4 regions of the Gottfriedia sp. NPDC058432 genome follow, and region 4 is predicted to be linked to each of the others. Evidence: riboswitches for the same ligand, from Rfam matches in the RefSeq annotation. Region 4 holds a riboswitch; each other region holds the start of a gene.
What was found. Region 4 has a riboswitch for S-adenosylmethionine ahead of mmuP (S-methylmethionine permease). Riboswitches for the same ligand answer to the same signal wherever they lie in the genome.
Positions count from the first base shown of each region.

Region 1: linked by a shared signal. The riboswitch ahead of ACFWM3_RS19610 (LLM class flavin-dependent oxidoreductase) and the one ahead of mmuP (S-methylmethionine permease) in region 4 are both predicted to bind S-adenosylmethionine.
Region 2: linked by a shared signal. The riboswitch ahead of ACFWM3_RS13075 (methionine ABC transporter ATP-binding protein) and the one ahead of mmuP (S-methylmethionine permease) in region 4 are both predicted to bind S-adenosylmethionine.
Region 3: linked by a shared signal. The riboswitch ahead of ACFWM3_RS03825 (methionine ABC transporter ATP-binding protein) and the one ahead of mmuP (S-methylmethionine permease) in region 4 are both predicted to bind S-adenosylmethionine.

Region 1 is NZ_JBHXLC010000024.1:21,663-29,774, forward strand. Features, by position in the region: gene ACFWM3_RS19575 (DUF3231 family protein) at 159-704, opposite strand; gene ACFWM3_RS19580 (flavin monoamine oxidase family protein) at 957-1,511, shown strand; gene ACFWM3_RS19585 (FAD-dependent oxidoreductase) at 1,496-2,002, shown strand; gene ACFWM3_RS19590 (flavin monoamine oxidase family protein) at 1,969-2,409, shown strand; gene ACFWM3_RS19595 (spore germination protein) at 2,655-4,019, shown strand; gene ACFWM3_RS19600 (GerAB/ArcD/ProY family transporter) at 4,020-5,111, shown strand; gene ACFWM3_RS19605 (Ger(x)C family spore germination protein) at 5,108-6,199, shown strand; SAM riboswitch class I at 6,353-6,459, shown strand; gene ACFWM3_RS19610 (LLM class flavin-dependent oxidoreductase) at 6,621-7,670, shown strand; gene ACFWM3_RS19615 (ATP-grasp domain-containing protein) at 7,686-8,112, shown strand, end outside.
Region 2 is NZ_JBHXLC010000011.1:65,358-73,469, reverse strand. Features, by position in the region: gene ACFWM3_RS13090 (helix-turn-helix domain-containing protein) at 1-553, shown strand, start outside; gene ACFWM3_RS13085 (ASCH domain-containing protein) at 779-1,129, shown strand; gene ACFWM3_RS13080 (hypothetical protein) at 1,135-1,569, shown strand; SAM riboswitch class I at 1,864-1,981, shown strand; gene ACFWM3_RS13075 (methionine ABC transporter ATP-binding protein) at 2,157-3,173, shown strand; gene ACFWM3_RS13070 (methionine ABC transporter permease) at 3,163-3,831, shown strand; gene ACFWM3_RS13065 (MetQ/NlpA family ABC transporter substrate-binding protein) at 3,828-4,676, shown strand; gene ACFWM3_RS13060 (M20 family metallopeptidase) at 4,723-5,913, shown strand; gene ACFWM3_RS13055 (YidH family protein) at 6,187-6,576, shown strand; gene ACFWM3_RS13050 (alpha/beta fold hydrolase) at 6,660-7,529, shown strand; gene ACFWM3_RS13045 (MerR family transcriptional regulator) at 8,030-8,112, shown strand, end outside.
Region 3 is NZ_JBHXLC010000002.1:326,307-334,418, reverse strand. Features, by position in the region: gene dltD (D-alanyl-lipoteichoic acid biosynthesis protein DltD) at 1-1,102, shown strand, start outside; gene ACFWM3_RS03840 (2-hydroxyacid dehydrogenase family protein) at 1,790-2,761, shown strand; gene metQ (methionine ABC transporter substrate-binding lipoprotein MetQ) at 2,978-3,799, opposite strand; gene ACFWM3_RS03830 (methionine ABC transporter permease) at 3,822-4,490, opposite strand; gene ACFWM3_RS03825 (methionine ABC transporter ATP-binding protein) at 4,492-5,496, opposite strand; SAM riboswitch class I at 5,636-5,746, opposite strand; gene ACFWM3_RS03820 (hypothetical protein) at 5,825-6,187, opposite strand; gene ACFWM3_RS03815 (thioredoxin family protein) at 6,474-6,797, opposite strand; gene ACFWM3_RS03810 (ribonuclease M5) at 6,813-7,163, opposite strand; gene gcvH (glycine cleavage system protein GcvH) at 7,380-7,763, opposite strand; gene ACFWM3_RS03800 (arsenate reductase family protein) at 7,809-8,112, opposite strand, start outside.
Region 4 is NZ_JBHXLC010000006.1:54,964-63,075, forward strand. Features, by position in the region: gene aceB (malate synthase A) at 374-1,960, shown strand; gene aceA (isocitrate lyase) at 1,979-3,268, shown strand; gene ACFWM3_RS08100 (competence protein ComK) at 3,575-4,150, shown strand; SAM riboswitch class I at 4,422-4,528, shown strand; gene mmuP (S-methylmethionine permease) at 4,612-6,021, shown strand; gene mmuM (homocysteine S-methyltransferase) at 5,996-6,949, shown strand; gene ACFWM3_RS08115 (TVP38/TMEM64 family protein) at 7,607-8,112, shown strand, end outside.

The DNA.
Region 1 (8,112 bases), on a different contig from region 4:
AAATTTTAACGAAATAATATACTTGAATTATATGGAAGATGTGACAATATATCGAACCTTTTAACCCATTAAAAACAACACAAACAACAATTTAGAATAAGCGCACTACTGTAAGCAAAAATAAGTCCACCTAATTTTAGGTGGACAATTTTTTAATGTTATTGTTGTTTTGTTTCAAAGTGAAGTGGTGGCGGAACTAACCAACCTTTTGTTTTCATGATTTGTAGTAGTGCCGCACCATCTTTCGCTTTTTTAGCACCAAAACTAGCAAACATCATACCAATGTCTTCACGAATTGATTGGCTCATTAATGTTGCATCTGCTGTAACTCCAGCTGCTATTCCAGCAGCAACCATATAAGCGATTTGAGCATCTTGAAATCTAGCTCCAGCTGGAATTTGTTCCAAATCTGCTTCTGGTCGTTCTGATGGAGTAGGAGGTACTGCAATATCATTATGTAGAAGTACTTCTTCAATTTCTTTAATTGCAGGTTTCATTGAACTCTCAATTACTTGTTTTAAAAATGCTTTTAACTCTTCATCACCTGTATGGTTAATATAAACTTGGTAAGTATCTACGCCAGCTTTAGAAACTGCCAGGTGACTCCATAGACCATAAACTTCTCCATAATGTAAAGGTTCATTTTGTGGATTTCCACTTAATACTCCCATTATAAATTTACTTCCCTTCTCAAATAAATTCATACTAATCTCCTTTTAAAGAGGTAGGTACGAAAATTATTATTGAACCATTTGAGTATTTTATACTATTTATTTAAATGAGCTAATAGGCTTTCACTAAAAAGCTTTTACTGTGTGTTTTTTATTCAGAATGTACAGAATTTAGATTAGTTTTTTCCTTAGATCTATATACAAAATATATGTTTAAATTCTACATCTTTTTGAAATTGAATAGTGTTTATAAGATAATCTTTTTTCGAGATGAGGTGGTATCCTTTGGTTCGAGAAACCCCTTCGATGGAGGAAATGCTTAATATTATCCAAAATGGATTAGCTAAAACAGATTCACCAAAGCGAGTAACTATAATTGGTGGAGGTATATCTGGTTTAGTTAGTGCATCACTGTTGAAAGAAGCAGGGCATCAAGTTACGATTATCGAGGCTAATCGCAGAATTGGGGGAAGAATTTATACAAAGAGAGAACCATTTCTTGACTACCAGTATACTGAACTTGGTGCTATGCGTATCCCTTCATTCCACCATTTAACATTTGCATATATAAAAAAATTTAATTTAAAAGTAAATGAATTTATCAATAGTACGCCAAATGATTTAATTTACGTCAATAATATATTAACAAATGTTAAAAATTACGAAATGAATCCAGACATATTAAACTATCCTGTCGCTCCAAATGAAAAAGGAAAAACTGCTATAGAATTACTCACATATGCGATTGGTCCTTTAATTGAATTTATCCATCAAGATCCAATCAAAAATTGGGAAATTGTAATAATAAGTTTGATCACTATTCTATGGAAAACTTTTTAAAATTTAATCCTTTTGGAAATTCATTATCTTCTGGAGCAATTGATATGATCAATACAATGATCGGGATTGAAGGTTTTCCTGAACTTTCCTTTACTGCAATACTAAGAGAAGTACTTGTACTTTTAACACCTAACCTAAAATTATATGAAATTACAGGTGGAACAGACTTCCTTGTAAGATCATTTTTACCCCAATTGAAGGACAATATTATGCTTAATGAAAGAGTAAGGACAATTATACAAGAAGATACAAAGGTAATCATTTACTCAGAAAATGAAGTCCTTAATAGACAGAGTCAACATGAATGTGATTATATTATTTCAACAATCCCTTATTCTTTATTAAACTTTGTAGAAATTCTTCCTTATGAGTCTATTTCATATAATAAATGGAAGGTAATAAGAGAACTACATTATGCGGATTCAACAAAGATTGCTATACAGTTTAGAACGAGGTTTTGGAAAAGTTTGGTATATTTGGCGGGAAAATAGTAACTGATTTACCAATCAAGGCTTCCTATTTCCCTAGTCATGATTTTGGAAAAGAAACAGGGGTAATTTTAGCCAGTTATACTTGGGGGGACGATGCTGCAATTTGGGATAATATGAACAACCATACACGTATTGATAAAGCATTAGCTAACCTTTCAACCATTTTTGGTGATGTGGTTTATAAAGAATTTTTAGTAGGATATTCGCAGAGCTGGACGCAATTTTCATTTTCCGGTGGAGCATTTGTTATGTATAAACCGAATCAACAAAAAGAGCTGGGTCCCTATATCAGCTCACCTGAAGGAAGAATTCATTTTGGTGGATCACATGCATCATCTACTCCTGGGTGGATGCAAGGGGCAATTGAAGCAGGAGTCCGCACTGCTAATGAAATTAATAATTTATAAATAATGTAACGACTAAGCCAACGACTCGTTGGTTTTTTTTCGTTTAATTAGAGGTTCATGAGTAGGGAGAAAAAGGGGAATCCGAAATTTAGTAACTCAATTAAGGGTTCATTTTTAAATAATGTAGACTTATATCTATTTTAAATGTTAAAAGAAAAGGAAAATAGGAATTTGAATAGAATGGATAGGCTTTTATTTTGACATACTAAAAAATATGAAAAGAAATAAAAGGAGGGAAGCATAAGATGAGAAGTCAACTGGCAGTAATAAATGCGCTTAAGCAAGAATTTGAGGGAGCAAAAGATTTAATTGTCCATTCATTTGAATATTATGAACAACAAATTTGTTTGATCTATCTTCAAGATCTATGTGACGCGGATAAAATTAAAACTGATATCATCCAACCACTTATGCTTTGTGATAAAGAAAGTAAATTTCTGTTACACTTACTCTCCCAATCTAATTGTGAGTCGATTCAAAACAAAAGGTATTTAGGGGAATATATAATTTCTGGTAACGTGTTAATTTTCATATCGAATGGGATATATGCTTTTAATGCAATTCGTGCTATGGATACTGAATCTGTAGAAGCTTCAGTAGAAACATCAGTTCAAGGACCACAAAAAGCTTTTTCACATGACCTCAGTACAAATATAGCGATAATTCGTAAAAGATATCCTTCCAATAAATTAAGCATTGAGTATCAAACAGTTGGAACAATCTCAAAAACAAATATAGCAATACTTTATGATGTTAATTATGCAGATCAAAAGGTAATTGATGAATTAAAAAGTCGTCTTAAGAGGGTAAAGATGGATGTAATACAAGCAGCTGGTCAATTAGAAAGGATACTTTCTGATAAAAAGATTCATTTATTTCCTACCATGATGATAACAGAAAGACCTGATCGAACTGTTTCAAATCTTGCCCAAGGTAAGGTTATTATTGTTATGGATGGAACGCCATTTTCTTTGATTACGCCTACTGTATTTTTTGATTTTATAGCTTCAATGGATGACTTATATCATTCTTTCTGGATAAAAAAACTTTTGCAATCAATAAGATATATTGCCCTTATTATAACATTGGTGTTACCTGCTTTTTATATTGCAATTACCTCGTATAACCCGGAAATATTAAGGTCCCAACTTACTTTGACGATTGCAGGTAGTAGGGCAGGAGTTCCTTATCCATCATTTTTTGAAGTGCTTTTTATGATGTTAGCTGTTGAAATGTTAGTTGAAGCTAGTATTAGACTACCACGAGTAATTGGCCCAACTGCTACTACTGTTGGTGGACTTATACTTGGTCAAGCTGCACAACAAGCACAACTTGTAAGTTCCATCATGATTATTATTACTGCATTTGTTGCCATTTCTAATTTTACGGTCCCAATCAGTGCAATGAGTTTCGCAATTCGATGTATTAGATACCCACTGATTATATTAGCAACTCTATTTGGGTTGGTCGGATTAGTTGGAGGTATGCTTGTACTTATCTGTTATTTTGCTAATAAGCGAAGCTTTGGGACTCCTTTTTTAGCGATTGAATGGGGATCTTCCGATAAAATTGAAACGATAACTGAGAACCCAAAGGGGGGGCAAAGCTAGTTGACCCGTCACTTTTACTATACTGTACTGCTAACAATGATGTTGAATATTATTATCAATGTACCAATGATTTTAATTGGCGAGCGTTTTAATGGGTCTCTTATATCTATGGTGTTAAGTGTTTTGATTGGTGGAATATTTATTTATTTGTTTACGATCGGAATAAGTAAATTTCCTAATAAAGGATTGCCCGAAATTTTTAACAATAGACTACCTAAACTTGTTAAAAACATTTACTTAGCATTTTTAGGCGTAATGTGGTTGGCTGCAGGGGCATTTGTTTTAATTTCTTTCACATATATTACTGTACTGTATTTAAATACTGAGTTAAATATGGGATATGTTTTAGCTTTTTTTCTAATTATTGTTATTTATGGAGCAAATTGTTATACAGAATCAATCCTCAACGTTATTGAAATAATGGTACTAGTAGCTACTCCAGTTGTTTTTTTTATCGTTTATAAAGCTATGGCAAGCAATTATTTTTATTTCGTCCATATTAAAAGAATACTCCATTATTTTTGGCAAATGCCTAACTATAGTTCTATTTCAGCTGCTACTTATTTTTTTACAGGCTATATAAATCTAGCGATCATCAATCGTTATCTTGAAACGAAAAAGGTTGTTAAATTTCTGTGGATTTTACCTTTAATCGGATTCGTTGTAATTAGTTTTACATTTTTCGTCCCAATTGCTTTTTTAGGTGTTAAAGGGATTAATGATGTAGTGTTTCCTTGGGTCTTCATAACTGATTCTCTAAGAATGGAATATGGGTTTATCGAAAGAGTGCTATATTTGATGCTTTATATATTCCTTTTGTTGTCACTATTATTTAGCATATTAACATGGCATGTTGGTTTAAAACTATTTGAAGGAATGTTTTTTAATTATAATTTGAAACCCGCTAAAAAAAGGAAATTTTATGGATATATGATCTTTCTATTTTTTGGAGCCGTTACGATGACACTGCAGACATTTACGAACGAAAGAGAATTATTTGATCTGATTAAAATATGGCAAAATATCCGTTTTCCTGCTGAAGGCATATTAGTAGTGTTAATTTTTTTCTTATCACGGAGGCAAAGAGCATGAACCGTATTTTAACGTTGTTGTTAATTATGGAATTAAGTTTTATGTCTGGTTGCCAATTACTCGATGTTGATAAACGTTTTTTTGTCGTAGCGATAGGAATCGATCATACAGATGAAAATGGCGTCTACCTTGTGTCAGTGAAATTAGCCATCCCATCAGCACAAATTGGAGCGGGAAAGTCTAATTTTCAAATTATTTCTCAAAAATCAACTTCAGTTTCTGAGGCCATTAGAATAATCCAATCTTTAGTAGATAAAAAATTAGATTTTGCTCAATGTAGGGTAATCGTTATCGATAAAGAGCTACTAGTTGAAAACCAAATTGATTTGATGAAGTGGTTTATTAAACGGCCAGATATTCAAGGTGTTGCTTATGTAGCTGTAGGAGAACCTACTGCAAAAGAAGCTTTATCATGGAGGGTTAAATCAGAGAGATTAGCGGGTAACGCTGTTGTGTTAGCTTTTAATGAAGAATCAAATAGGTCACCATATGTAATGTCAGAGATACTTAATGATTATTATATGCGATTGATAGAAAACGGTATAGATCCATATTTACCTATTATTGAACCGTTCGATAGTTCCTTTAAAATTAATACTTCCGCAGTTTTTAAAGGAACAAAATTTAAAGCAGTATTAAATCGTGATGAAACAAGGATGCTTAATGAGCTCTTAAATCCCAAAGTAACAACATTAATTAATGTTGGAAAAGGAAAAAATCAATTTTACATAAGTGCTGAAAATACGAAAACTGACATGAAAATTGTTATGCCTAAAAATAAAAAGCCATATCTAGACGTTCATATAAAGGTAAAAGGATTTATTGAGGAATCTAATAAGACACTACATCAAAATAGAGAATTGAAAGAGTATGAGAAAAAAGCATCAATCATTATGAGCTCAAGAACAAAAAAATTTCTAGAACGTCTACAGGAATTAAATGTTGATCCACTTGGACTTGGGTTAAACTATCAAGCAAAATACGGAGTGACAAAAAAAGAAATAAATAAGTGGGAAGAAATTTATCCAAAAATTGAATTTCGAGTAAAATCAGAAGTGAAACTAAAGGGAACTGGTACTATGTATTAAATTCGATTTAATTTCAATTAAATAATTATAAAATTTTATTTTTTCTAATAAATACAACGAAGAAAGCGCTATCTCAATAAAGATGTTTAATTTCCCTTATTGACAATCTGTTTACTAGGATTTATGATTCAGTTAAAGAAATTACATAATTCAAACTTATCGAGAGTGACCGAGGGATCAGGCCCTATGACGTCCGGCAACCTCCTTATTTAGGAACGGTGCCACTTCCTGCAGAATGAAATCATTCTGATAGATAAGTCGAAAACAATTGTTTCCGATGCCTCTTTCTGAATGAAAGAGGCTTTTTTCTTTTTTTATTTATTTACGCGGAAGGTTAAACAAAACTGAATTTCACTATATATAAACCCAACTTAACCAATGCGAAAACTAGACAATTTTAATGATAAAGGAGAGAATAGAAATGAAATATGGTTTTTGGTTACCGATTTTTGGAGGATGGTTACGTAATGTGGATGACGAAAGAATGCCACCAACATTTGAATATGCTAAAGAGGTTATTCAATCAGCTGAAAGATGGGGATACTCGACTACTTTAATAGCTGAATTATATTTAAACGATATTAAAGGTCCGGAGCATGATTCACTTGAAGCTTGGTCAACAGCAGCGGCACTTGCTACAGTGACGGAAAAAATCGAAATTATGACTGCGATTCGTCCAGGTTTTCATAATCCTGCAGTAACAGCAAAAATGGCTGCTAATATTGATCAAATCAGTAACGGCCGTTTTACGCTAAACGTCGTTTCTGCATGGTGGGCAGAAGAAGCTCGTCAATATGGCGGTATTTTTACAGAACATGATGAGCGTTATGCTCGGACAGAGGAGTTTATTGATGTTCTTAAAGGCTTATGGACAGAAGAAACGTTCAATTATTCAGGTAAATATTACGACTTAAAGGATACAAAGCTTGCTCCAAAACCAGTTCAAAGACCAAATCCGATTCTATATGCAGGCGGAGAAAGTGAAAAAGGAAAGCAAACGATTGTAGAAAAGTGCGACGCATATGTGATGCACGGTGGAACAGTTGAAGAAATTAATCAGAAAGTAACAGATATGAAGGTGCGCCGTGAACAAACAGGAAATGCACCATTAAGTTCTTTCGGTATGGCCGCTTATATTATTTGTAGAGATACAGAAGAAGAGGCTTTGGCTGAGCTAGAAAAAATTACGACTGTGAAAGATTCAAGCGGGTATGCAGGCTTTAAAGACTTCACTACAAAATCACAATTAGAACAACAAATCCAATTACAAGATTACTCAGTTTCAAATCGTGGTCTTAGACCAAATCTAGTAGGAACACCAGAGCAAATTGCAGAACGAATTTTACAATATGAAGAAGCTGGCCTAGACTTATTATTATTACAATTTTCACCTCAACTTGAGGAAATGGAACGCTTTTCAAAACAAGTTATGCCATTAGTAGAACAAAAACGTAGTTTAATAAAGAACTAGAAAGGGGATTTAAAGATGAGCAAAGTATACGTAATTCATGAAAATAGTGAGTGGACTGTGCATTTAACAAAAAGATTAGAGGAGCTTGGAGTTCCTTATGAGGAATGGCATTTAGACGAAGGTACGGTAGATTTATCAACTGCACCACCAGAAGGGATCTTTTATAGCCGAATGAGTGCGTCCTCTCATACACGTGATCATCGTTTTGCAGCCGAGTTTACTGGTCAAGTATTAGCTTGGCTTGAAGCACATGGTCGTACGGTGTTGAATGGAACGAATGCCTTGAAGCTAGAAGTTAGTAAGGTTTTACAATATTTAGAGCTAAACAAGTATGCTGTGAAGACTCCTAAAACGATCGCAGCAGTTGGAAAACAAAACATTATTAAGGCAGCTAAAAACTTTGCTGGACAGTCATTTATTACGAAACATAATCGTGCTGGTA
Region 2 (8,112 bases), on a different contig from region 4:
AATAAAAGGAAACGAAAAGAGCTTTGATTTTCAGGAAGTTTTGGAATCATATCATAACCTTATTGAAGCCTCTGAAAGAGTGAATGCACTTGATCGAAAAATCTTACTGCAAAATAACTTAGCAGATTTATACTTAAAGAGAAAAGATTTTGAAAACGCGCAAATATTATTTAAGGTGACACTTGATAAGGTAGATCGGTCTTCTTATAAATACGTTAAATACTTGTATAACTATTTGGAAAGTAGTTTTTTGGGGAATTTACTACAGAAAAATGATTTGCTTAAAAAAGCTAATGAAGGAAAAGCTATTGCAGAAAAATTGGACTCCAGTTTATTCAAAATATTATTCCGACTTTTAATCTATCTTATAGAGGATAAACTCGATCAGTATTATATTTTTATGGAGAAGACAGCCTTAATCTATTTCCAGTCAGTAAGTAATATGGTTGTTTTTAAAACATATGTCGAAAAATTATATAACAACTACATAGAAACTAAGAATTATGCGAAAGCAATCAATCTATCTAAGTTTATTTTAGAAGAGAATATTTAGGGAAGATAAAAGCACATATTTGATTAGACTGAACCCAATAAAGTAGATCGAGGCAACGTTGGTTTTAAAGGGTGTTATTTTATGCTATGCTTGTGTAACTTATTGCTGTTTCAAATATCTTTCATAAAAATTTGCTAATTTTGTACTAATTTAATTAAAATGGAACTAGTCGTTTTTTTTTTTAGTCTTTACGATAAATTTAAATTGAAATGGAGAATGAATTAGATGACAAATCAGAATGAAACGAATGCTTTACCGCCAAAAACATGTACAATTGAACGCCTTGTTACGCTTCAAGAGGATGTTGAAAAAGTATTGGCAGGACAAAAAACTGCTACTCGCCGAAACGGAAGATATGCAGATGTTGGGGAAGTGATGACCCTTCAAAATAATCAGTATGTTGTTGAAAAAGTTTATTCTCAAGCCCTTGGTGAATTGACAGATGAGGATGCTAAGCAAGAAGGCTATGCGACAGTAGAAGAGTATAAACAATCGATCCTTTCAATCCACCCTGGGATGCCTTGGTTGCCAAAAATGAGGGTATGGGTTCATGAGTTCCGTCTCATCCAAGAATAATTTTCATGCTGTATAGATTTCTTCTTTATATACATATTGCTAGTGTAATCCTATCGATTGGCCCTTTTTTTGTATTGATTCCGATACTCAAAAAGCTGCATACCTCAAAGTCTGCGATACAACAGATTTATTTGGATGTATTCCGGTTTGCTGTCAGATTGGCAAAGCATGCTGGGCATGTATTGGTTGGATCAGGGGTTTTGTTGGTACTAGTGGGTCATTGGTCGTGGAAGACATCTTGGATTGTGATGACGATTCTTCTTTTGGTGAGTTCATTATTTTTCCTAGCTAGAGCCTTTTCACCGACCATTCGGAAATTCAGTGAACCAACCCATGACCAGAAAATGCTAATTCAGAAGCTTCGTCGATCCATCTGGATTTACATCGTTCTATTGATGGTTATGCTATGGTTCATGGTAGTAAAGCCTGCATTATGGTAGGTATGATTCAATTAAGCAGACAGGTTCTCTTTTATCGGAGGCCTTGTCTGCTTTTTTGGTCTTCTTTTAAATGAAATGCTTATACAAACTCAAAAAATAAGTATATTGACCTATTTCAAATGGAATATAGAATAGGTTTTTTTGATTTGAATATAAAGGACCTAAGACCTTATTCATAAAAAAAATGCTATTTTAAAACACAATTTATTCTAAAAAACTTAAAAATAATTCTTGACGTATTATAAAAAGAGAGATAACATGAACTCAATAATTTAAAAACTTAATAAATTCTATTACTTATCCAGAGAGGTGGAGGGACTGGCCCTACGATACCTCGGCAACGGGTTTGTTGTTTCGAAACAAATACCGTGCTAATTCCTGCAAATCGTTTAAGCGATTTGAAAGATAAGAAGTAAAGTGGCTTATATATTATAACCCCTCTTCTTATCTGTCTTATTGGATAAGAAGGGGGGTTTTTTGATGAGTTGCCATAGGAGAAAAAGGAGAAAATATAATTATAAAACCTAGTTTTCGAATGTGTTTACTTAGTTATAATGTTTGGAATAACTTGCATTGGAGGAAGAAATTTGATTGAGATTAAAAATGTCTCCAAGGTTTATCCTGGAAGGCCACCAATTAAAGCTTTAAATAATATTAATATGAAAATTGAGAAAGGTGAGATCTATGGAATCATTGGCTTTTCCGGAGCGGGAAAAAGTACATTGATTCGTTGTTTAAATAGACTTGAAGAGCCAACAGAAGGATCAGTTCTGATAGATGGATTGAACTTAATGACATTAAATGATGAAGAGTTACGTAAGACACGTAGAAAAATTGGTGTCGTATTCCAACACTTCAATCTACTTTCAGCCAAAACGGTATTTGATAATATCGCAATGCCGCTATACCTTGAAGGAAAGAAGAAACGGGATGTTCAGGAAAAGGTAATGGAATTAATTGAATTTGTTGGACTGACAGGGAAGCAAGATGTATTTCCGGGGCACTTATCGGGGGGACAAAAGCAAAGAGTTGGAATTGCAAGGGCACTTGTAACAGACCCAGATCTGTTGCTATGTGATGAAGCTACATCTGCATTAGACCCTGAAACAACAAAGAATGTATTAGAGCTTTTAAGGAAGGTAAATAAATCCTATAATCTTACAATTTTTCTTATTACCCATGAAATGAGTGTAATTCGTGATTTATGTGATAAAGTGGCTGTCATTGATGATGGTGAAATTGTCGAGGAAGGTAATGTTTACGACGTTTTTACGAATCCACAAAAAAGTATTACAAAGAATTTTGTTAACACTGTATTACAAAATGAGGTGCCGTCTAAGTTATCGAAAACATTATCAAAGGGGAAATATTATCAATTAGTCTTCCTAGGTGAAAAGGCAGCCAATCCACTATTATCGGAGGTTCTTAAAAAATTCGATATTCATTTAAACATTCTTTATGGATCGATTACAGAGCTACAAGAAAGACCTTATGGGAATTTGCTTGTGGCACTAGAAGGAACAAAAGAGGAAAGCGCAAAAGCTATTAAATTTATTTCGGAAAAGGGGATAGATGTAAGGGAGGTTGAGTTAAATGGAGCTTAATTGGGAATTCTTTTGGCCGCAGTTTTTACAGGCAACTCAAGATACATTTCTAACTGTACTAGGGTCATTTATTTTTGGCACAATCATAGGATTGCCTTTAGGTATTATCCTAGTTGTAACAAGGCCAGGTCATATAATGGAAAACAAACCTTTATTTACGTTGTTAAATACCATTATAAATATTGTTCGATCTGTACCATTTATTATTTTACTAGTTGCCATTATACCGTTTACTAGATTATTGACGGGAACGTCCATTGGCGTAGTTGCAGCAATTGTTCCGCTTTCAATCTTTGTAGGGCCATATTTGGCAAGATTGATTGAGAATTCCATGCTAGAAGTGGATAAGGGAGTGCTGGAAACTGCCTATTCAATGGGAGCAACAAAGTTTCAAATCATCGTGAAGTTTATTTTGCCTGAAGCAATTCCATCGTTGATTCTATCATTTACAACAGCAACGATTGGATTGATTGGATCGACTGCGGCAGCTGGTGCTGTTGGTGCTGGGGGATTAGGTGACTTAGCTATTACATATGGTTATCAGCGCTTTGAAACATTGGTTATTGTCATTACAGTTGTTTTACTAGTAGTTATTGTTCAACTCATACAAAGTTTAGGAAATACGTGGTCAAGATACGTAAGGAGGAAAAGAGGATGAAAAAGTTTTTTACTATTTTTGCAGCATTATTATTAACGGTTTCGGTATTATCAGCATGTGGTTCTAATGTATCATCAGGTAATGGAAAAGAGAGAACAGTTAAGATTGGTATTAACGGTGATGATTATGAACTTTGGAATATTGTACAAAAACAAGTGAAAAATGAAGGGATTAAATTGAAAATTATATCATTTTCAGATTATGTTCAGCCTAACACAGCACTTAATGACGGTAGCCTTGATTTAAATTCTTTTCAAACGATTACTTATATGAACCAATTTAAAGGCGATCATAATTTAGATATTTCAGCGATTGGCTCGACAGTGATTGCGCCAATGGGGATTTACTCACATAAATTTAAAGAGCTAAGTGATATTCCAGATGGAGCAACGATTACGATACCAAATGATGTTACGAACGCTGGCCGTGCACTTAAACTATTACAATCTTCAAAGTTAATTAGTTTAGTAGATAATTTTGACCCTAAAGGAAGTATTGAACAAATTAAAGAAAATCCTAAGCATTTAAAAATCAAACCGATTGCTGCAGGGCAAACAGCTAGATCATTGGATGATGTGGCAGCAGCGATCATCAATAATGGATTCGCCGTTCAAGCGGGCTTAGACCCTGCAAAGGACCCACTTTATAAAGAAGATCCTAATGATAAAGCAGCTATGCCGTATATCAATGTTATTGCATCTCGTACGAAGAATAAAAATGACAAGGACTTTGCAAAGATTGTAAAGGCTTATCAATCAAAAGAAGTTCATGATTACATTATTAAACGTGACAAAGGTGCTACGGTTCCAGTAGTCATTACGATTGATAAAATTAAAAATCTATAAAGCTAGTTCATGCTTATTTAAAAGAATGGAAGGGAGAAAAGTTTAAATGACAGTCAAAATTGAAACACAAAGAGAGCAAATTGTGAAAAGTATTGAGGAATCGAAGGAAGTTTATCTTGAAATTAGCCACAAGATTCATGAGAAGCCTGAAATTGGCAATCAAGAATTTTTTGCATCAGAAACACATACTAAAATTTTAGTAGAAGCTGGTTTCGATGTCACACGTAATATTGCAGGGCATGAAACAGGCTTTGTAGCAAGAAAAACGTCATCTAAGCAAGGCCCAACCATCGCTTTTTTAGCAGAATATGATGCACTACCTGGTCTTGGTCATGCATGCGGACATAATATTATTGGGACAACGAGTGTAGCAGCAGGAATCGCTCTTGCTGAAGTCATTTCTGAGATCGGAGGAGAGGTTGTCATATTTGGAACACCAGCAGAAGAGGGTGGACCAAACGGAAGTGCAAAAGGGAGTTTTGTAAAAAATGGATTACTAGAAGACGTTGATGCAGCTCTTATGCTCCACCCAAGTGGTAAAACTGGTTTGTCGACTCCATCTTTGGCAGTAGATCCTTTAGACTTCCATTTTTATGGAAGAGCAGCACATGCTGCTGGGTCTCCAGAACATGGAATTAATGCTTTAGATGCAGTAATCCAGTTATTCAATGGAATTAACGCCCTTCGTCAGCAGCTTACTAGTGATGTTCGCATACACGGGATTATCACTCATGGAGGCGATGCACCAAATATTATTCCAGAGTATGCTTCAGCAAGATTTTTCATCCGTGCTAGTACTTGGAAAAGAACGGAGGAAGTATCCACTAAGATTCGTAATATTGCCGAAGGAGCAGCAATTGCAACTGGCAGTACTGTGAAAATTGAAAGATTTCAAAATGAAGTCCATGATTTTATTATCAATCAATCTCTTGATGAGATTGTAGGTGAAGAACTAAGCCTATTGGGTGAAGTAGTGAATAGCAAAAGCGGCGGGCTTGGATCTACTGATGCCGGAAACGTAAGCCACGTTGTTCCGACTTCTCACGCATATATTAAAATTGGACCTGATGATTTAATTGCTCATACGAATGAATTCCGTGAAGCTGCGAGGTCGCCACTTGGTGATCATGCTCTAGTTACGGGAGCAAAAGCATTGGCTCTAACGGGCTATCGTTTAATTACCGATAAAAACCTTTTGGAAAAGGTTCAAAATGAATTTCAGCAAACAGAAAAATAGTTAGCATGAACGGTCAGAAAGATGGACGGAATTACCATCTTTTTGACCGTTTTATTTTTGATAGCTCAGTCTAATGACGTTATTTCTTCTATTTATATAGTAGTCTTCTGTTAACTCCTTAGTAAATAATATAGATTTACATTACTCCATTTCAATTTTATCAAAACGTAACCTCAATTTTACTAAATCTTAAATTTTAAAGATTAAACTAAAACTTAGATATGTTTTCTACAAGTTTATCACTCTATAAATCTTTGATAGGGGTAATTTAATATGGTTTCTTTTAATAAAGTAAAAGATTTATCAGATGAAAGTGTTAAATATGCACAACAGCATCTAGCAAACGAAAGGACATATTTAGCATGGCTGCGTACTGCAATCTCAATTACTGGTGTAGGATTTTTAACAACTTCACTACACTTTACAATTAAAATTAGTGATAACCAATTCATTAATACATTAGCAATTTTTCTTGGCATATATGCATGTATTGTTGGTTTTATTACGGGTGTATTAGCTACTATTCAGTACAGTAAAAAGCGGAAAGAAATTCAAAATGGAAAATTTTTTCCTACTCATAATTCAATTATTCTTGTATCAATTCTATTTTCTTTTTTAATATTCATGATTGTGTTGTATTTGTCATTATTATTATTTAAATAGACCCGAATCGTTTCATTTTTTATCGGTAGTTTTTATAGGGATATTTTTATAAAAATCGAATATTACATAAAGTGGACACTAAAATGAATGGAGTGATTGATATTTTTTATCCTGAATCTCGGTTTGAATCGATTAATGGAATGGAACTTCATTTTACAGAATGGGGAGACAGAAAAAATCCAACAGTTGTTTGTTGGCATGGCTTAACTAGAAATGGCAGGGATTTTGATATTTTAGCTCATCATTTAGCTAAGGATTACCATGTAATTTGCCCAGATACGATTGGACGAGGATTAAGTCAGTGGAGTACTTCTCCGGAGCAAGATTACTGTTTTGAAAACTATGTAAATATAGCGGTTGGTTTATTAGATCGTTTAGAAATTGAACAAGTTCGTTGGGTAGGGACTTCGATGGGTGGAGCAATTGGAATGCGACTTGCTGGTACGCCGGAGCATCTAAATCGCATTTCTCATTTAGTATTAAATGATATTGGAGCAGGTGCTTCAGAAAACCAACCACAAGATATTGAAGGAATTAAGAGAATTATTAGCTATGTTGGTTCACCACCGCAATTTAAAACATTTACTGAATTGAAAAATTACTATAAATTAATTTATCATTCTTTTGGTGTTTCAAATGAAGAAGAATGGAATGACTTTACGCAAAATTCTTGCCGTAGAAGAGATGAGGGTGGAATAGGCCCAGATTATGATCCTAAAATTGCATTACAATTTCAGCATACTGAGGATTTAACTTTGTGGAATTACTGGGAAGCTATTCAGTCTAAGATTTTACTTATTCGAGGAGAAGTTTCGGACGTCTTGCCACTTGATGTAGCATCAAAAATGAAGGAAACGCAAAAGTTCCAAATGGAAACAATACCTAAAGTTGGTCATGCACCTGCTTTAAATACAAATGATCAAATTTCAATCATTGATAAATTTTTAAAATAAGTTTAGGTTTTATGCGATAGATTTGAAATTGTGGTTGTTCCATATGTCGGGTTATCTGACTAAGGAGCGGCCTTTTTATGTAGATTTAGCTGTGGGGATTATAGGTGCATTTTTTATTTGTAGTTGATATGATTGCCCCTTTTTTATAAATATTAAGTAGATTTTATTAATTTTTTATTCAATATGATATGAATTAGAGTGGTTTTCCATGTGGGAATAGCCAATATTGTACGATTTTCATGTCATAATACCTTAACTGGTATGGGTAATTTTTCGTCTTAATTGCGGTTATTAGGAATTTAATTGCAGATTCGCTATTTTTATTTGCGATTTTCAAAATTTAATTGCAGATTTGCTAATTTTAATTGCGGTTTTCGAAATTTAATTGCAGTTCATTGTTTTTTGCAGATCTAAGAATTCCCCACACTCATCTTTAATCAATACGATTGACTATGACGCTACGTAACCGTATAAACTGTGAAAAGAAAGGAGGAGAGATAATGGATAGTAAGTTTTATTATATAACCGAATTTGCCAGAAAAACTTCTATTTCTGTTAGAACACTACGATACTACGACAAAAT
Region 3 (8,112 bases), on a different contig from region 4:
AGCAGCATCTTTAAATCCTGAAACATTTCAAGGGACTTTACTTCAAAGCAAAATGTTAAAAGACCCAAAATTTCTACCTATTTTCGGGTCTTCAGAACTTGCTAGAAGAGACCCCTTCCATCCTTCTAGATTTTTTATGGGAGAAAAAGATGAATTTACTCCCTATCTAATTGGTCGAGGGGGATCACAAAGTCTCGTTCATTTTCTTGATTTAGCATCTTTAGGTGATGGAATTAAAAATAGAAAAATTGTGTTTGTTTTATCTCCACAGTGGTTTATTCCACATGGGATTGATGATACTCATTTTTCACCTAATTATTCTGCGCTTCAAACTTATTCATTCGTTTTTAATAATACAATTGATATTTCAGTAAAGAGACAAATTGCAAAGAGACTTTTAACGCTGTCAATTATCAAAAAAGACTCTTTATTAGTAACTCAACTAAAATCATTTATTTCAAATAACAAAAAAATTAAATTCGAGGCTATGGCTGAAAAGCCGTTAGCTTACACATATTTTAAAATACTTGAAAAGAAAGATCTTTTTGATACCGTTATAATGGATCCAGATAAAAACTTCCGATTAAAAAAATCAAAATATGAAGATTTATCCTGGGATCGAGTAGCTCAAGTTGCCGATAAAATGGGCCAACGTGAATCAACTTCAAACCATTTCGGTATAATTAATAAATATTATAAAAAGCACATTCAAAACCGTCTTCTAGCATTAAAAAATTATAAACACGATAGTAACTATGGTGTATCGCCAGAATATGATGACCTTCAAATGGTATTAGCATTATTAAAAAAAGAGCACACAAAAGCGTTGTTTATCTCCGTTCCAGTAAATGGACCATGGTATGATTACGCTGGTTTCCCTAAAGAAGGTCGAGAAGTTTATTACAAAAAAGTAAAAAAACAAATTGAAGATTCTGGATTCCAAGTGGCTGATTTTTCTTCACATGAATACGATGAGTTTTTCCTAAAAGATACAATTCACTTAGGCTGGAAGGGCTGGGTATATGTAGATCAATCTTTAAATAAGTTTTATTCAGTAAATCATACACCCCCTTCTGCAAGTTTAAATCATAGATATCAATGACAAAAGCAGACTAATGTCTGCTTTTTTTTCATTGTGTTGAAATATAAAATAGTCAAACGGATATTAAGTGAATCTTATTACTATTTTTTTGTTATCTAATATTTATTTTAATGTTAATATGTTTAGCTGTTTTAAAATATCAACAAACTATAGTATTAATTATTCTTGAGAAATTAAAAATATTTTGAGCTAATTTTTAGAAAAACAATTTCAAATAATAGTTTAGTAAAATGTTCGATATTAATTGACCTATAAACTGATTAATAAATAACTGTTAGTTTATGCTAAGTAAAGGCTATTTGATTAAGTTTTTATTGTAGACTTCTTTGAGATAAACAAGTTGATTGGAACGAAAGGGGTGCTCGACTCCTATGGGATATGCAGGAAGGCTGAGACCCCGCAGGCGCGCCGAGGAGGCTAAAGAATCTCGCCCCATGGAAAGCGAGCATCCCGTAGTGGAAATCAATATCACTCTACTCCTTTTACGAAAATATGATAATTAATTGACAAGATTTTTTCTCAACAACGTGAAGCAGACTTGTGTCTACTTTTTTCATTGCTGACAGACATTAAATATAAATATATTCTTTAAACTACCAAATACTAAATTAAACAATAACTTGAAACTTCATTTATAATAAAAACGATAACATTCAATTATTAAACTGTTGAAAGAAGGTTTCTAATTTGGCACATATCTTAGTAGCGGGAAAAATCCCAGAAAAAGCCGAGCAATTATTAAAAGATCATCATGTCATTGTTTATGAAAATGAGCAATTAATTACAGAAGATGAATTGTGTGAACTGGTTGTTGGGGTAGATGCAATTTTAAGTTTACTATCCACTCCAATCACCAAAAGAGTAATTGATGCTGCTAAAAATGTAAAAATTATTGCTAATTACGGAGCAGGATTTAATAATATCGATGTAGATTATGCAACTAGTAAAGGCATTCATGTTACAAACACTCCACTTGTTTCTACAGACGCAACTGCTGAGTTAACTTTTGGAATCCTCCTAGCTGTATCCAGAAGAATAGTCGAAGGGGACGAACTTTGCCGCACAATAGGTTTTGAAGGGTGGGCTCCATTATTCTTTAGAGGAACCGAAGTATCAGGAAAAACTTTAGGTATTTTTGGTTTCGGTAATATCGGACAAGCTGTAGCTAAACGAGCTAGGGCTTTTAATATGAATATTATTTATCACCAACCAAGAAGATTAAGTAATGAACTTGAACAAGAATTAAATGCCACTTACGTATCAATGGATGAACTTTTACAGACTTCTGACTATATTACCCTTCATTCTCCTTACAAGCCCGATCTACACCATTTATTTGGAAAAGAAGAGTTTTATAAGATGAAAGATACTGCATTTTTTATCAATGCAGCTAGAGGTCCTTTAGCGAACGAACAGGAATTAGTAGACGCATTAAAGGATGGCGTAATTGCGGGTGCTGCTCTAGATGTATTTGAATTCGAACCAAAAATAACAGAAGTGCTAAAATCACTTACAAATGTTGTATTAACACCTCATATCGGTAATGCAACATATGAAACTCGTGATGCTATGTCAGAAATAGCAGCTAAAAATATTATTGAGGTTATGGCTGAACGACCACCAATCTCACCTGTAAATCAAATTCTTGTGAAGAGCTAAATATAGAAAAGGGATGGGCATAAGTTAGTTTAACTGACTTATGTCCGTCCCTTTTTTATTTATTTTATTTGCGATTCCTTGGGATTTAATTGCATTGCCAATTTTATATGCGATTTTCAGAATTTATTTTCAGTTAATAGTTTTTTAAAACTTTATTACCTATAGAAAAAAGAGGGTTCCCACAAAAATTCACTTGGGATACCCTCTCTCTTTTTATTATTGACTTACAGGTACTACAGCACCTTTATATTTTTTAATGATGAAATCTTGAATTTCTTTTGAGTGTAATACTTTTACAAGCTCTTTAATTTCTTTTTTATCTTTATCGCCTTTACGAACAGCAATAATGTTTACATATGGAGAGTCTTTACCCTCTAAAGCAATAGCATCCTTCATTGGGTTTAATCCAGCATCAATCGCGTAGTTTGTGTTAATTAGTACTGCATCGCCTTCATTGTTTTGATAAACTTTTGGAAGCATACCAGCGTCTACGTCAGCTTGGAATTTTAAGTGTTTTGGATTCTCAACAATGTCTTTAATTTGAGCAGTAGTTGGATCAATTCCAGCTTTAAGTTTAATTAATCCTTCGTGTTGTAATAAGCTTAACATACGACCATGGTCAGCTACTGAGCTACTCATGATAATTTTAGCTCCATTTGGAAGTTCATCTAAGCTCTTATATTTTTTAGAGTAAACTCCAATTGGCTCGATGTGGATTCCACCAGCGTTTTCAAATTTATAACCATTTTCTTTCATTTGAGACTCTAAATATGGAATGTGTTGGAAATAGTTTGCATCTAATTCTTTTGAAGCTAGTGCTTTATTTGGTAATACATAATCTTGGAATTTAACAATTTTTAAGTTAATTCCTTCTTTTTTAAGGATTGGTTTAGCTTGTTCTAAAATAACTGCGTGAGGTACATTTGATGCACCTACCACTAATTCTTTATTTTTATCTTCTCCACCTTTATTACATGCTGCTAAAGATAATGCTAAAACACCTGCTCCTAATAAACTTGCGATTTTTTTGAATTTCACTGTCAGTTCCTCCCTTATATGATTAAGCTCTTTTATCTATTTTCGTTGTTACTAAATCTCCAATAAACTGAAGAATAAATACAATTAATAAAATAATGACTGTCGCAACAAGAGTTACTTGGTTATTAGAACGTTGGTATCCTTCCATAAATGCTAGGTTACCAAGTCCACCTCCACCTACAACACCAGCCATTGCTGTATAACCAACAATTGCAATTGTAGTAACTGTTAAACCTGAAATAATTGCTGGTAAAGCTTCTGGTATTAATACTTTTACGATGATTGTAAAGGTACTAGCTCCCATTGCTCTTGCAGCTTCGATTACACCTTTATCAATTTCACGTAATCCGATTTCGACCATCCTTGCATAGAATGGTGCAGCACCAATAATTAATGCAGGTAATGCTGCTTTTGCTCCTAGCATTGAGCCAAGTATAAAGATCGTAAATGGAATTAATAAAATGATTAAAATGATAAACGGTATTGAACGAAAAATATTTACAAACGCTGCTAGGATTGTATTAAAAAATTTATTTTCAAGCAACTGGTCTTTACTAGTTAAAAATAAGAATAAACCTATTATTAGTCCAAAAATAAACGTTGCAACCGCAGCAATTACAACCATGAATAATGTTTCTTGAGTAGCTACAAGCATTGCATCCCAATCAACATTCGGAAAAAGTTGTGTCATCTTATGCTACCTCCACTTCAACTTGTTTTGATTCTAAATAAGCGATTGCTTCTTTGATGTTTTTTATGTCACCAACAAGTTGAATCTTCATTGTCCCATAAGAGCCTTCAGCAGTTTGAACAATTTTCCCTTGCAAAATGTTAATCTCAATATCAAAGTGCTTAACTACCTCAGAAATATGTGGCTGATCTGCTTGACCATTTTTAAATGTTAGCTTGTAAGTATTATCCTTCCCATCACCTTGAGAAATTACTTCACCTTCATCATTGCCTTTGATTTGCGTCACAAATTTCTTTGTAATTGCTTGTTTAGGACGAGTAAATACATCAACAACATGGCCTTCTTCTACTACATTTCCGTTTTCCATTACTGCTACTCGTTGACAAATCTTTTGAATAACATGCATTTCATGGGTAATCAGAATTATTGTAATACCAAGCTGTTTATTAATATTTGTCAGTAAAGCTAAGATTGAATCTGTTGTTTCAGGATCTAATGCAGAAGTCGCTTCATCACATAAAAGAACATCTGGGTTATTAGCAAGTGCTCTTGCAATTCCGACACGTTGCTTTTGACCTCCACTTAGTTCAGAAGGATAAGCATTTTCTCTACCTTCAAGTCCTACAAGTTTAATTAATTCTTTCGCACGATTAATGCTTTCCTTTTTTGAAACTTTAGCAATTTCAAGTGGGAAAAGTATATTTTCTAATACAGTTCTTGACCACAATAAATTAAAATGCTGAAAAATCATTCCTATTTTTTGTCTTGCTTTTCTTAACTGACTAGATGAGCATTTAGAGATCGATTGACCATTAATAATTACTTCACCTGATGTAGGGGACTCAAGTCCATTTAGCATACGTAATAACGTACTTTTCCCTGCGCCGCTATATCCGATCATGCCAAAAATTTCACCTGCTTCAATATTTAAAGAAACATTTTGTACTGCGGTAACTGTGCCCTTTTTACCTTTGTATATTTTACTTACATTATTTATTTGAATCATACACTTGATCTCCTTTCAAAACATTCTAACAACTTATCTTTCAATTTTTTGTAAGTAAGTACTTTTTTAGTCGCATAAAACAAAAAAACCTTTCAACTCACATGAGCAGAAAGGTTTAACATACAAAAAGTATTCCTTTCTCTCATCTCTCAAAGCATATGCTTTGCAGGAATTAGCACCATTTCAATGACGTTCATTGACGGTTGCTGGGTTTCACAGGGCACAGTCCCTCCACCTCTCTCGATAAGAGTTAATCTTACGATCTATTAAGTTGTTTAACGTAATTTCTTTAACGTAAGTCCAATTCTACAAACTTAGACAGTAGTTGTCAACAATTTTCTAAAAGTTTTTTTTCGTTTTCTACACTTGTATATTGAAAAATCGTTTCCATTAGTAGTAATAATCGATAGTTCCCTTCAAAAGAAGCATCATTCAGTTTTAATAAAAGTCCTAACCTTTGCGAACCTGAATTTAGATATTCCCATCCATCTTTTGAAAAATTAACTCTAAGTTGCGGAATCGAACGATCAATTACCTCGATAAAAGGAGCCTTTTTACTTAACTTTATAAATACTTTTTCATTTAGGCAGTTTAATTCTACAATCCTTTCTTCGATTGGCAAAATGATTTGTAAATATTCCTTTTTTATAAATAAGTTTCTTGCTTGTCCTATCCACTCCTTGATATCCATAATAAACACCTCTCCCGATTTCTTTAATCTTATTTTCTCATAGATAAGGGGTGTATTCTTTATATTTCGCTCGACATTTACCTTGATAAAAATCTATATTTTAATTTTATTTCTACAACATTCAACTCATTTCCCGAGAAATATGTCAAAGGTTAGGGACATTTATAAGGGATTTAGAAAATGAAATAGCTCTCGTATGATCACTTAAAAAGACAAATAAAAAGAGTGCATTTCGAATGCACTCTCTTTAATGTAATGACAAAATCCTAAAAACTTGATGATCAACTCATCGTTTAATATATAAATTATATTTTTTTAACAATTCATGTAAATAAGGTACAGATTGAAAAGCGTAAATTTTTTGTTTCATTTCCCCATTTTCAAAAATAAGTAAACAAGGTACACTTTCAACCTTCCAGTTTTGAGCTTCTTCCACTATTTCATTAATATTTACCTTACTGATAGGTAAATTTGGCAGAATCTCATTTACAACTTCTAGCATTTTAGAAGCTACTTGGCATGTACCACACATTGCGGTATAAATATAAATAACTGTCGTCTCTTTTGATTGAATTCTTTGCATTATTTCATTCTTTGTCCATTGCTGCATGATCATTATTCCTCTTTAATTTGTACGTAAATAATCTGTAAATACTAAAATATCCGCCCCTAATAATACACTAGCTAAATGTTGACTCGGAGCTGTTGCCACTTCTCGATAACTTCTATCAATGTACAGATGCTCTGCCTGTGGAAATTCTCTTTTTAACAGTCTTCTAAGCTTTTCACCGGCCTCATCTGCATCTACTAACACATAGATTTCTCTTAAATCTAACATTTCAGCAAGCTCATCTAGCTTTGAAGTACCAACTGTACCATTCGTACAGATAATATCTACAGGCTCCTTTATGATCGTCTGTATTTTTCTCTTATCAGTAGTACCTTCGACAATGATAACTTTTCTTTGATCTTCAATATTCACTGGGCATCACCTAATGTATAGGACTCAAAAACTTTTGACTAAAAATCTTTTGTATATAGTATATTCGATTTCCCCTTAGTTGTTTCCTTTTTTTCCCTAAATGAAAATGTCCCTTTAAATTATGTTTTATGTAAATAAGTTAAGCTTTATTACATTAATTATACACGCAAAATAAAAAAGCGCCCAATTTGGACGCTTAATGTTAGATAATTAATCTTGATTGATCATTTCTTCGTATTGACCAGCAGTCATTAACTCATCAAGTTGAGAAGCGTTTGTAGCTTCAACAACTACCATCCATGCTTTTTCGTATGGAGATTCGTTTACGAATTCAGGATTTTCATCTAGATCAGAGTTTACTTCAATTACTTTACCACTGATTGGAGCATATAGTTCAGATACTGTTTTTACAGACTCAACGCTACCGAATGGCTCATTTATAGTAAGTTCATCGCCTACTTCTGGTAGCTCAACAAATACGATATCTCCAAGCTCTGATTGAGCGAAATGAGTAATACCGATATAGTATTTATTACCTTCAACTTTTACCCACTCATGTTCTTCTGAATAACGTAGTTCATTTGGAATTGACATTGTGAAATCCTCCTCAGATTAATTACCTTAAATTATATAGTTATTTTATAACCAAGCCTTTTCAAATACCTCTTCATTAAAACCAACTGTCGCTTTATCTCCATTAAAAAGCAGAGGTCTTTTAATTAATTTACCATCCGAACTTAGTAGTTCTAATAGCTCGTCCTCAGTCTTTGTTGGAATAACATCCTTCAATCCAAGCTCACGATATTTAACGCCGCTTGTATTAAATAATTTATTTATAGAAATTCCACTTGCTTTATAAAGATCAGCAAGTAATTCCTTTGAAGGTGGATTTAATGTAATATCAATTGCTTCAACCGGAATATTATGTTCTTTAAGCCAAGAA
Region 4 (8,112 bases):
AATATCTACAAGCTTTTTTATTGCGTGAAATTTTAATCGAGAAAAATTTAGAAGCACTTCAAATGTCTTAATTATACATAGTATCAAGTGTTTAATAATTAATTCGTGTGTTTCCTTTATTATTCTTTTACTAAACTTTATCAAAGACAATGGAACACAAATTGAAGATTTTTACTTTGGAAAAATATGATGGACCTCTCGATCAAGATAAAAAAATTTGGGTATCAGTGGACTCACAAGATACTTTCTAAAAAGTTAAGCTGTCGAAAATTCTTTTGGAAATATTTTCAGAATTTAATATCAAATCCGAATATACTGTTATATAATAACATAAGTAATCAATATCTGTTATATAACTGAATGGAGGAATCATATGACAACTGAACTTTCAAAAATTAAAGTTCTCGGTAATCATGTAGAGGGTTCAACTGACATTCTTACGACCGAAGCATTAAGTTTTTTAGAGCAATTACATCTGAAATTTGATCAACGTAGACAACAGCTGTTATTAAACAGAAAAGAAAGAATGCGTTTGTTACAAAATGGAGGTAAGCTTCAATTTTTAGAGGAAACAAAACACATTCGTGAAAGTGAATGGACAATTGCACCTATTCCAGAGGATTTACAAGATCGAAGAGTAGAGATAACGGGACCAGTTGATCGAAAAATGATTATTAATGCATTGAATTCTGATGCGTTTGTTTTCATGGCTGATTTTGAAGATGCTACTTCTCCAACTTGGGAAAATATAATTTCTGGTCAGGTTAATTTAAGAGATGCTGTGAATCGAACAATTTCACTTCATTCAAAAGGAAAAACATATAAGTTAAAAGAGAAGCCAGCTGTACTATTAGTTCGACCAAGAGGTTGGCATTTAGAAGAAAAACATATCACTGTAAATGGTGAAAATATGTCTGGTAGCTTAGTAGATTTTGGACTTTATTTCTTTCATAATGCGAAACAAGCAATTAAAAATGGCTCAGGACCTTATTTTTATTTACCAAAAATGGAAAGTTATTTGGAAGCAAGATTATGGAATGATGTTTTTTTATTTGCTCAAAAAGAATTGAATATACCTGTTGGAACGATTAAAGCAACTGTATTAATCGAAACAATTGCTGCTTCATTTGAAATGGATGAAATACTTTATGAATTAAAGGAGCATTCAGCGGGATTTAATTGTGGCAGATGGGATTATATTTTTAGTTTTATAAAAATGATGCGATACGACAAATCAATTATTTTACCTGATCGTTCTGTTGTGACGATGGAAGTACCTTTTATGCGTTCATATTCTCAAAAAGTTATTCAAACTTGCCATCGTAGAAATGCTCCTGCAATTGGAGGAATGGCAGCTCAAATTCCAATTAAAGATGATAAAGAGCGAAATGAAGTTGCATTTGAAAAAGTAAGAAAAGATAAAGAGCGTGAAGCAAAGGATGGACACGATGGTACTTGGGTAGCTCATCCTGGTTTAGTAGCTGTAGCTCTTGAACAGTTTAATCGATTTATGCCAACACCAAACCAGATTCATAGAAAACGTGAGGATGTTAATGTAACTGAAGCGGATCTTTTAGAGATTCCAAGTGGTGTTATTACTGAACAAGGTCTCAGAACAAATATAACAGTTGCGATTCAATATATTGAAGCATGGATAAGTGGTCGAGGCGCGGTGCCGCTATACAACTTAATGGAGGATGCTGCGACTGCTGAAATTTCGCGTGCACAAATTTGGCAATGGGTGCGTCATGAAAAAGGCGTTTTAGAGGATGGTACAAACATTACTTTACAATTAGTGGATTCATTAAAACATGAAGAAATGATGAAGCTTCAACTAGAAATAGGGAAAGAACAATTTGAAGCAAAACGATTTAGTGAAGCAATTGAATTATTTAATGAGTTAATTAGCAATGATGAATTTGCTGACTTTCTGACTTTAAAAGGATATAACTTTTTATAAAATTAGGAGGAATTGAATATGACGAAAAATCGTGAAAAGCGTATTGCTGAATTACAAGAAAGCTGGGAGCTTGATTCTAGATGGAATGGCATTACAAGAACATACACTGCTGAAGACGTAATTAAATTAAGAGGATCAATCGATATTGAACAAACATTAGCAAAAAAAGGTGCAGAAAAGTTATGGAAGCTTTTAAATGAAGAAAGCTATGTAAATGCACTAGGAGCATTAACTGGAAATCAGGCAATTCAACAAGTTAAAGCAGGTTTGAAGGCTATTTATTTAAGTGGTTGGCAAGTAGCTGCTGATGCGAATCTTTCTGGTCAAATGTATCCAGATCAAAGCTTATATCCGGCAAATTCTGTACCAGCAGTTGTAAAACGAATTAACCAGGCTTTCCAACGTGCAGATCAAATTCAATTTGTTGAAGGTGGAGAAGAAATCGACTACTTCGCACCGATTATGGCGGATGCAGAGGCTGGCTTCGGTGGACAATTAAATGTATTTGAATTAATGAAAAGCATGATTGAAGCAGGAGCTGCAGGTGTACATTTTGAAGATCAATTGTCTTCGGAGAAAAAATGTGGCCATTTAGGTGGGAAAGTATTATTACCAACACAAACGGCGGTTCGTAATTTAATCTCTGCTCGTTTAGCAGCGGATGTAATGGGAGTTCCTACCCTTATTGTTGCACGAACTGATGCAGATGCAGCAGATTTAATTACAAGTGATATTGATCCAGTCGACCAACAATTTATTACAGGTGAAAGAACACCTGAAGGCTTTTATCGTACGAAAGCCGGGTTAGATCAAGCAATTGCTCGTGGTCTTGCTTATGCACCGTATGCAGACTTAGTTTGGTGTGAGACGTCAGAGCCAAACTTAGAAGATGCAAAACGTTTTGCAGATGCTATACATGCAAAATTCCCAGGTAAATTACTAGCTTATAACTGCTCACCTTCATTTAACTGGAAGAAGAAACTTGATGACGAAACAATTGAAACATTCCAACAACAAATTGCAGCAATGGGCTATAAATTCCAATTCGTTACCCTTGCTGGTTTCCATGCATTAAACTTTGGTATGTTTGAATTAGCTAGAAACTACAAAGATCGAGGAATGGGAGCATATTCAGAACTTCAACAAGCTGAATTTGCAAGCGAACAATATGGCTATACTGCGACAAGACACCAACGCGAAGTTGGAACAGGATATTTTGATCAAGTAGCTCAAATTATTACTGGAGGAACTTCTTCAACAACAGCTCTTAAAGGTTCTACTGAAGAACAACAATTTTCATCTAATTAACTAGTAAAAAACCACTTTTTTTAAATGTGAAAAAGGTGGTTTTTCTATTGGGTTTTATCCTAAAATTTAGTAAACAATGACACTTTTGTTAAAGTATTTAAAAAATGATATTACAAATAAAGATTTATGATATTATTTCTCTAACATCAATGTTGCTACTATACTTCATGTTAAAATTTTTTATCTGAACTTGTTAAACTTAATTGTTGGCCTTTAATTTAATTATTTAATTAAGGAAGAGGGAGCGTCAATTAAAGCCAATAAGTTTAACATTTCATAATACTAATAACAGAAGGAGTTGTAAGGATGAATCATGTGAAAGGACAAGTTAAAGTATTAAATGAGTACGAGATTAATAAGTCGACAATGGCAATCATTCCAGAATTCACGGTCGATTTAGTTGTGATTTCAAAGGTATATGAAACAGATGATAGTTTTTATGTTTTAATGAAACCGATTGAAATTATTGAAAGAAGCTGTGCTTATTTCGGGAGTAGTTACCGGGGTAGGCGTGAAGGAACTAAACAAATGATTTCCATCACCCATAAACCACCAATAGCGATCAGCTCAATGAATCAAATTTTCTTTTTCCCCACTTCATCTTCTTTAAAAGTAGAATGCTCTTGGATCTCCTACAATCATGTTGCTAATTTCAGAGGCGGTAAATACAATCGATCAGTGGTTGAATTTTTTAACGGCGTTGAACTTCCATTAGAAATATCTCGTGGATCATTTGAAAACCAACTATACCGAACTGCACATCTAAGAGCTATTTATGAAGACCGACTCAACCCTGAAAATACCCAACAAAAATCTTACAAATTAATCCCTGATAACGAAATTACATCATATATAAAAGGAATATCCATACACGAAAAATAAAAATGAAAGATTAAAAATTTAACTACTTTAACATTTAGTGAAGTAGTTTTTTTATGGGGATTATTTGGAAATTATATTTATGAAAATTAGTCCTTTTAATTCTTAATTAGTAGGATCTATTAAAGTAGATTGTTGAAATCTTATTCAATATAATGGCAGTTTAGTTGCATAAGAAATGATAAAATAGTAAGTCAATAATTAATAATTTTTTAAAAAAACAGAATTATATTGACAATTATCGAATGGATTGATATGGTTATAAAAAAAATATTTCTTATCCAGAGAGGTGGAGGGACTGGCCCTTTGAAGCCTCAGCAACAGGTCTGCTTAAGTAGACACTGTGCTAATTCCAGCGGGTGTTAACCTGATAGATGAGAGCTTTCGTTTTTATTTGTCAGTAGCGCACTCTTTTTTAGAGTGCGTTTTTGTTTTTTCTGGATAGTAACTAAAGGAGAGTTTAAATGGGGAACAAAAATGGGCAAGAATTTCAAAGGAACATGCAAGCACGTCATTTAGTCATGCTATCACTTGGTGGGGTGATTGGAACTGGCTTATTCTTAAGCTCGGGCTACACTATTCAACAAGCTGGCCCGTTTGGAACAATACTATCCTATCTGATTGGTGCGCTAGTGGTTTATCTAGTTATGCTATGTTTAGGAGAGCTTTCCGTACATATGCCTGAAACGGGCTCATTTCACAGTTATGCAGTTAAATACATTGGACCGGGTACAGGGTATACAGTAGCCTGGTTGTATTGGTTAACTTGGACTGTTGCTTTAGGTTCTGAATTTACAGCCGCAGGATTACTTATGAAGCGATGGTTTCCATCGATTAATGTTTGGATATGGAGTGCTATTTTTGCCATTTTGATCTTTGTATTAAATGTCATGACTGTTAAATTTTTCGCCGAATCCGAATTTTGGTTTTCATCGATAAAGGTTATAGCTATTGTGATTTTTATTGTTTTAGGAGCAGCGGCAATGCTAGGGTTTCTTCCGATGAGTCATTCAAAAGCAGCGCCATTATTTTCTAATTTTACAAGTGGAGGTTTATTTCCTCATGGTGCTACGGGAATTATAATGACCATGCTTGCGGTTAATTTTGCTTTTTCAGGAACAGAATTAATAGGCATTGCAGCTGGAGAAACCGCGAACCCGGAAAAAATGATACCGAAGGCCATTCGAACTACTCTGTGGAGATTGATCATCTTTTTTGTAGGAACGATTTTTGTTTTATCTGCGTTATTGCCTATTTCCGATGCTGGTGTATTAGAGAGCCCTTTTGTTGCAGTTCTAGAACGAATTGGGGTGCCATATTCAGCTGACGTAATGAATTTCGTTATCTTAACAGCTATTTTATCTGCGGCAAACTCAGGCCTTTATGCCTCTTCTAGAATGCTTTGGTCGCTTGCTAATAAGAATACGATATCTCCGATTTTTGGAAAAATGACGAAGCAAGGTGTTCCAATCAACGCCGTCATTTTCAGCATGGTGGGTGGAGCTTTGGCTTTGCTCTCAAGTATTGTGGCACCAGATACTGTCTATATCGTACTTGTTTCCATTTCCGGTCTAGCAGTAGTTGTAGTTTGGATGAGTATTAGTGCTTCCCAGTTCCTATTTCGCAGACAATTTTTGAAAGAAGGAAATTCTGAAAAGGACTTGATTTATCGCACACCACTGTATCCATTAGTACCAATTGCTTCTTTTATCCTTTGTCTGGCATCGTGTATTGGAATTGCATTCGATCCAACACAGAGAATTGCCTTATATTGCGGCATACCGTTTATTTTGTTTTGCTATGGAAGTTATTATCTAACAAAAAATTTAAAAAAGAGGGGCGTAGATTATGTCGAACAAAGTCAATCCAATTGATGCTATTTTATCCCAACATTCCATTATGCTTCTTGACGGAGCATTAGCTACAGAATTGGAGGCGCATGGATGTAATTTGGACGATCCCCTTTGGTCGGCACGTGTGTTACTAGAAAATCCGGAACTTATTTATCAGGTTCATTCGGACTATTTTCGTGCTGGTGCGGACTGTGCCATAACAGCAAGCTATCAAGCTACTATTAGTGGTTTTTCCGCGCGTGGAATACAAGAACAGGAAGCTTTGGAATTAATTAAGAAAACGGTGTTACTTGCAAGAAGGGCAAGAGATGATTTTTGGAAGGAAAATAAGCAAACGAATAGGCCTAAACCATTGGTTGTTGCATCGGTTGGGCCGTACGGGGCTTACCTTGCAGATGGTTCAGAGTATGTAGGCAACTATGGTGTGACAGATAAAACATTAGCAGACTTTCACCGTTCGAGAATGTCAGCGTTAATTGAAGCAGGTGCAGATCTATTGGCATTTGAAACGATTCCTTCTTTGCAAGAAGCAAGAGTATTAGATACATTATTACGTGAGTTTCCAAAAACATTTGCGTGGCTTTCCTTTTCGTTAAAAAATGAGAAAGAGATTAGTGAAGGTATAAAACTCGTAGAGTGTGCACGAGTTTTTGAGAAAAGTGAACAAATTGTAGCGATAGGCATCAATTGTGCGCCAGTAACCGTTGTGACTGGTGCAATACAAGAGTTGAGGGCAAACACCAAAAAACCGATTATTGTTTATCCAAATTCTGGTGAAACTTATAATCCAGAAACAAAAACATGGCATGGTCATGAACAATGTAACGTGTTGGATATTCAATCTGAAGAATGGTACCAAGCAGGTGCACGTTTAATAGGTGGATGCTGCAGAACGACACCTTATCACATTGAGGAGATATCGAACAAGTGGCGTTCTTCCGAGTATTGAACCAATTGAAGGTGAAGGGGATATTCGTAATTAAAGTTAACGAATAAGTTCATTTAGTTATTCAAAAAATAGTTCATATTTCTGAAAGTTATTCAACTAACGCGTTCTTTAGTTGTACAACGTGATCGACGATTTTGTCGATCTTTTTTCAAGATCTTAATCTAACAGACCCAATAAGAAAAACTATATAAATTAACATGAAATTTGTTTTCATCTATATTAATCTTTGGTGTTTCTGGAATGAAGATTTAAATACTTCTTATGTATAGAGTTATTTTGATTTATTGATTTTAAATGTAGTATTTTATTCCTGTTTTTAAATTCTTTTTACTTTATTTGCTCCGTAATCGTGGCTTTATTTGAATTTTTTTTAAAACTTTTACTAAATCTTTTAAGAAATTACTTATTTAATTGACAACTACTTTTCCATTTAGTGAAGTAGTTTTTTTATTTATTCAAAGAATAGTTTATTAGAATTACATTAAGCATCATTAGGAACAAATTAGTAAAAAAATAATTATAAGATGAACAGTCAAATTATTACAAAAAATACTAGTTAGAATCATTTATTATTATTGAATAAATAGTTATATGTGATAATGTTAACAGTAAGGATATCTATTTAGAAATACGGCTTAAGGAGAGATTCATATTTAAATGAACGTTTTTGACTTAAAGGCTTTTTTTACAGAAGAACATTTTTTACATCTCATTCAACAGTACAAAGACTATGGTCCATTAGTTGGAATATCAATCCCTTTTATTGAAGCAATTTGTCCAATTTTACCTTTAGTCATTTTTGTATTTGCTAATGCTGCAGCATTTGGGCCTTTATTAGGTTTTTTATATTCATGGATTGGTTCTTGCTTAGGTTCCATTTTACTATTCTATGTTGTTAGAAAATTTGGTCAGAAACGATTTTTTTCATTTGTAAGTAAGCATAAGAAAGTAGAATCTTCAATAGGGTGGATTGAAAAAAGGGGATTTGGCCCGATTTTTATTATGTTTGCATTTCCGTTTTCACCATCTTTTTTAATAAATATTGTAGCTGGTCTGTCACGTATTAAAATATCACAATTTCTAATCGCATTAGTACTTGGAAAGTTTACTATGATTGCCATGATTAGTTATTTAGGGAAAGATTTAACTTCAGTGTTTCAAAA